Linked DNA regions of Sphingosinicella sp. BN140058. The protein of the gene in region 2 interacts with the protein of the main gene of each other region in a pairwise test. Links are inferred from orthologs where the notes say so. Each region holds a gene or a part of one and is shown on either strand. Other genes may lie near its edges.

What was found.
Region 1: the proteins of pheT (region 2) and secD interact in binary tests that used the Escherichia coli proteins (3 or more experiments, as listed by UniProt). The link is inferred for Sphingosinicella sp. BN140058 from one-to-one orthologs.

Annotation. Positions count from the first base shown.
Region 1 is NZ_CP035501.1:3,289,745-3,292,578, reverse strand. It holds secD (protein translocase subunit SecD), read right to left. Parts: upstream 2,294-2,834; coding sequence 707-2,293; downstream 1-706. Other genes in the region: yajC (preprotein translocase subunit YajC), read right to left, coding at 2,295-2,624; secF (protein translocase subunit SecF), read right to left, coding at 1-697. UniProt on the Escherichia coli protein: Part of the Sec protein translocase complex. Interacts with the SecYEG preprotein conducting channel. SecDF uses the proton motive force (PMF) to complete protein translocation after the ATP-dependent function of SecA.
Region 2 is NZ_CP035501.1:2,317,232-2,320,320, reverse strand. It holds pheT (phenylalanine--tRNA ligase subunit beta), read right to left. Parts: upstream 2,690-3,089; coding sequence 311-2,689; downstream 1-310. Other genes in the region: pheS (phenylalanine--tRNA ligase subunit alpha), read right to left, coding at 2,686-3,089; ETR14_RS10425 (GFA family protein), read right to left, coding at 1-95.

The DNA of each region.
Region 1 (2,834 bases), 970 kb from region 2 along the record:
TGAGCAACGGCACGATCTCCATCTTGCGGTATTTCCTCAGATCCTCGCGAATCCGGTCGTAGATCACGACGGTATCGTTCAGTGAATAGCCGACGATGGTGAGGATCGCGGCGACGACATTGAGATTGAACTCCAGCTGCGTCAGCGAGAAGAAGCCGATCGTCATGCAGACGTCGTGAAACAGGGTGACGAGCGCACCGACGCCAAATTGCCATTCGAAGCGGAACCAGATGTAGATGGCGATACCGAGCATCGCCAGCGCAACGGAGATCGCACCCGAGCGATACAGTTCGTTGGAAACCTTGCCGGACACGCTGTCGACGGTGAACTTCGCGTCTGGATGCTTGGCCGCGATCGCCTCGCGCACTCTGGTGGCGACCTTGGCCGCGGCATCGTCACCGCCGTCGGGAAGACCCATGCGGATGGTGATCGTCTTGGGATCGCCGAATTCCTGGATGCTGGCGTCGCCGACGTTGAGGCCTTCGACCGTCTCGCGCACTTCCTCGATCGGCGCGGTCCGGCTGAAGGTGACGTTGATCATCTGCCCGCCGACGAAGTCGACGCCGAGATTGAGGCCGCGCACCGCGACCAGCGCGATCGAGGCGACGGTGACGATGATCGACAGCACCAGCGCGACGTTGCGCCAGCGCATGAAATCGAAATTGGTGTTGTCCGGAACGAGCTTCAGGAGGCGCATGGCTTCAGCCTAGATATGGAGTTCACGCGGCCGCGCGCGGCGCGCCCAGAGGGCGACCAGCATGCGGGTGATGTTGACGGCACTGAACACCGAGGTGACGATGCCGATCATCAGCACGACGGCAAAGCCGCGGATCGGGCCGCTGCCGAAGTAGAACATCAGCACCGCGGCGATGACGTTGGTGATGTTGGCGTCGAAGATCGCGGTGCTCGCTTCGCGGTAACCGGCCTCGATCGCGTCGAGCACCCGTCGGCCGCGCCTCTGTTCCTCGCGAATGCGCTCGTTGATCAGCACGTTCGCATCGACCGCCGCGCCGATCGTCAGCACGAAGCCGGCGATGCCGGGCAATGTCAGCGACGCGCCGAACAAGGCGAGGATGCCGAGGATGAACAGCGCGTTGAGGATCAGCCCGATCGTCGCATAGACGCCGAAGCGGCCATAGGTGATCAGCATGAACAGGATTACGGCCAGGGTCGCGACCCCAGCGGCGATGCCGCCCCACTTGATCGACTCCTTACCGAGCTCCGGACCGATCGTCCGCTCCTCGATCACGCGCAGCTCGACCGGCAGCTTGCCCGAGCGAAGCTGAACGGCGAGCTCGTTCGCAGTCTGCACGGTGTAGCTGCCCATGATCTGGGCCTGGCCGCCGAGAATCGGCTCGTTGATGTTCGGCGCCGACAGCACGACGTTGTCGAGGATGATGGCGAACGGCTTATTGACGTTCTCGCGGGTCACCCGGCCGAACGCCTTGGCGCCGGTGCTGTCGAAGGTGATGCTGACACCCGGCTGATTGTTCTGATCGTAACTCTGCTTGGCGTCGATCAGCTGGTCGCCGGTGACGATCGCGCGGCGCTTGACCGCAATCGCGCCGCCGCCCTGCATCGGCAGCACTTGGCTGCCGACCGGCGCGCGGCCCTGCGCGACCTGCTCCGGAGACGCGGTCTGATCGACCAGCTTGAATTCCAGCCGCGCCGTCTTGCCGAGCAGGGTTTTCAGCGCCTCGGGATCCTCGAGACCGGGGACCTGGACGAGGATCCGGGTGTCGCCCTGGCGGATGACGGTGACTTCCTTGGTGCCGTCGGGGTCGACGCGATTGTAGACGACCTCGCGGGCGGTATCCATCGCCTGAGTCAGCGCCTGATCGAGCCCGGCCTGAGTCGGAGTCATCACGATCCGGTTCTGGTCGAGGACATCGACGTTCCAGTCGCGCGGGCCGAGACCGGCGGGCTGCGTCTGGGTCCGCGCGAACTCGACCGCGGCATCGACCTGCGCCGGATTGCGCACCATGAAGGTCAGCTTGTTGTCGGCGGTCGAGATCTCACCGATGTCGATCGGCGGCGACTCGCGGCGGAGCCCGACGCGCAGACGCTCCTCCATCTGTTCCAGCCGCTGCTTGGCGAGGCCGCTCGTATCCGCTTCGAGCAGCAGATGGCTGCCGCCGGCAAGGTCGAGGCCGAGGTTGATCTGCGCGCTGGGCACCCATTTCGGCCACTTCGCAACCTGCTCCGCAGGAAACAGGCTGGGTACGGCGAGCAGGACGCCGATCAGGCAGATGAGGCTGATGCCCCACACCTTCCAACGGGGGAAATCGAGCATGTCAGTCGTTCGCCGGCTTGGTGCCGTGCGGGCGGATGTCGCTCAGCATCGACTTGATCACGCGCACGCGCACGTTCGGCGCGATTTCGACCTCGACCTCATTCTCGTCGACCTTGGTGACCTTGCCGATCAGCCCCCCGGACGTGACAGCGACGTCGTTCTTCTTCACCGCCGCGAGCATGTCGCGATGCTGCTTGGCCCGCTTGGTCTGCGGACGGATCAGCAGGAACCAGAAGGCGACGAAGATCAGCACCAGCGGCAGGAACTGGGCGATCAGCGCCCCGCTTCCTGCGGCGGCGCCGGTCGATGCATATGCGGGCGATGCGAACATGGGATCTTACCTGGTGAGGGACCGGTGCTGGAACAAGCGTCCGGATGAATGTGGCGGGCGGTTAACATGCGTTTGGCCGCCTGTGCAAGGACGCCCGCTCGACCATCCCGTTCGGGTGCAACGGGATTCAGGCGCTTGCCATCGCCAGCCGCCGGGCCTAGAGGCGCCACTTCGGTGCCCGCACAGGGTTCCGCCGGTCGGGGCGTAGCG
Region 2 (3,089 bases):
CAAATTGAGCAATTACATGCCATCGCACGTGCAGGTGGACCCTCGGCAAGGCTGAAGGCGACTTTTCCGCAGTGACAGCTGCCCTGTATCGGCATGACTTTCCTCTCCCCCGTTTCCGAGGAACTTCCGCGAGAGAAGCCCAGCGGTCAACTGGGGATAATCCGGGGTGACGGCGCGCGTTTGTATCGATCCGGCGCCCAGTCCCATGATTGGACACGGATCCGTCTTCAGCGCCGGCGCGCAATGGAGCGATTGCGAGTGGAGACGAACGGGGGCGCTTCGTCGTGAAGCGCACCCCCGCCAATCCTGATCAATCTCTCAGCCGGGCACCGGCCTTGGCAGCGGCCGCAACGATGCGGTCCGAGATCGCCTTCAGTTCGTCGTCGGTGAAGCTCTTTTCGTTCGGCTGCAAGGTCACTTCGAAGGCGAGTGACTTCTCACCCTCCATAACGCCCTGGCCGGTGAAGAGGTCGAACAGGGCAACCGATGTAATCGCCTGTTTGTCCGCGCCGCGTATCGCGCGCAGCAGCGCTTCCGCTTGAACCGATTCGCCCACCAGGAAGGCGAAATCACGCTTCACCGCCTGCAGTGCCGGCGGGCGATACGCGTCGCGCATATGACCGGCGGCGCCGCGTTTCTGGGGAATGGCGTCGAGGAAGATTTCGGCCGCCACCACCGGCCCCTGCAGGTCGAACGCCTTGAGGGAGGCGGGGTGGAGTTCGCCGAACTCCGCCAGCACGTTCTTCGGGCCCAGGCTGAGGCGCGCCGAGCGGCCGGGATGGTAGACCGCCGAAGCTCCTGCCAGCGCCTGCAGATTGTCGACGGGAGCGCCGATCGCAGCGAGAATGGCGAGCGCCTCCGCTTTGGCGTCATAAGCGTCGAAGGCTTGGACCTTGCCGCCGCGCCAGTGGCGTGGTCCGCGATTGCCGGCGAGGACGAAGGCCAGCGTCGGGCGCTCGCCCTCGACCAGGTAGCGCCGTCCGATCTCGAACAAGCGGATGGTCTCGGCACCTCGTGCGGTGTTCCGGCGCGCCGCCGCGAGCAGACCGGGCAGCAGAGACGGACGCATGGCCTTCAGCTCTTCGCTGATCGGGTTGGCGAGCGTCCAGGCACTGCCGCCGAACGGCGCCGCTTCCTCTTCGGCGATGAAGCTCCATGTGACCGCCTCGTTGAGCCCGCGCGCGGCCGCGGTTCGCCGGGCTTTGCGCTCCAGCAGCTGTTCCGCCGTCGCCGTCGGACGGGCGACGCCGGCGGCTCGCGGCAGCGGCATGGAAGCGACTTTGTCGAGCCCCTCGATGCGGATCACTTCCTCGACGATGTCCGCGGCGCCGTCGACGTCACGGCGCCAGCTCGGAACCGCGATGCGCCAGGTCTCGCCGGCCTCGACCGTGAAGCCGAGGCGTGTCAGGATCTCCTGCTGGCGCCCCTCCGCGACATCGAGCCCGCCGAGCGTGCGAGCGCGTTCCGGCCGGTAGGCCACGATCTTCTGCGGGATCGGCGGCGTGCCGACGCGGACGACTTCTGAGGCTTCGCCGCCGACGAGCTCGATTGCCATTGCGGTCGCGAGCGCAAGGCCGGTGTCGAGGAAAGCCGGATCGACACCGCGCTCGAACCGCGAACGGGCATCCGAGGTCAAGGTAAGTTTCTGTCCGGTTCGGGCGATCGCCTCCGGATCGAAGAAGGCGCATTCGATCAGGATGTCGGTCGTCGTCTCCGTCACCCCGCTATGCTCCCCGCCCATGATGCCGCCGATGTCGTGCACACCGGCGTCGTCGGCGATCACGGTCATCGTCGGGTCGAGGCGGTAGCTCTTGCCGTTGAGCGCAAGCACTTCCTCGCCATCTCGGGCCTTGCGGGCAGCGATCGCGCCGGTCAGCGCGGCGAGATCGTAGACATGGAGTGGGCGGCCGTAGCTCAGCATGATGTAGTTCGTCATGTCGACGAGGGCGCTGATCGGACGTTGGCCGACCGCCTTCAGCCGCTGCTGCAGCCAGGTGGGGGAAGGGCGATTGCGCACGCCCCGAACGACGCGGCCGAAAAAGGCCGGGCAGCCTTCGGGATCGTCGATCCGGATCGCGATCGGGCAGGGGAAGCCGCCTTCGACAGGTGCGACCGCGATGGGCTTCAGCGTACCGAGGCCAGCGGCGGCGAGATCACGCGCGATGCCGTAGACGCCCATGCAATCCTGCCGGTTGGGCGTCACCGACACGTCGATCACGGGATCGTCGAGGCCGGCCCAGGCGGCATAATTGGCGCCCACCGGAGCGTCATCGGGAAGGGTTATGATGCCGTCATGCTCGTCACCAAGTTCGAGCTCCCGGACCGAGCACATCATGCCGCGGCTCTCGACGCCGCGCACCGGCTTGATCCCGAGCGTGAAGCCGCTTCCGGGGACGTAGGCTCCGGGCGGTCCGAGTACACCCTTCATTCCAGCGCGCGCATTGGGCGCGCCGCAGACGACCTGCAATGTGTCGCCGCTGCCGGCGTCGACGGTCAGCACCTGCAATTTGTCAGCCTGGGGATGGGGCGCGGCGGTAAGCACATGGGCGACCACGAACGGAGCAAGCTTCTCGGCCGGGTTGTCGACGCTCTCGACCTCCAGGCCGATCGCGGTCAGGGTCTCGACGATCGTCTCGACGGACGCCTCGGTCTCGAGATGGTCCTTCAGCCAGGAAAGGGTGAACTTCACGCGCCGACTCCTCCCGAGAGCGTCGGCACGTCGAGCGCCGAAAAGCCGTAATGTTTGAGCCAGCGCAGGTCGCCGTCGAAGAAGGCGCGCAAATCGTCCATTCCGTATTTCAGCATGGCAAGACGGTCGATGCCGCAGCCGAAGGCAAAGCCCTGCCATTCCTCCGGATCGAGGCCGCAGGCGGCGATCACTTTGGGATGCACCATCCCGGAGCCGAGCACCTCCATCCAGCCCTCGGAGCCGCCGATGACTCGTTTGCCCTTCTCCATCGAAAAGCCGACATCGACTTCGGCGCCGGGCTCGGTGAACGGAAAATAGCTGGGCCGCAGCCGCAGGACGATGTCCTCACGTTCGAAGAAGGCCTTGAGGAAGGTCTCGAGCGTCCACTTGAGGTGGCCCA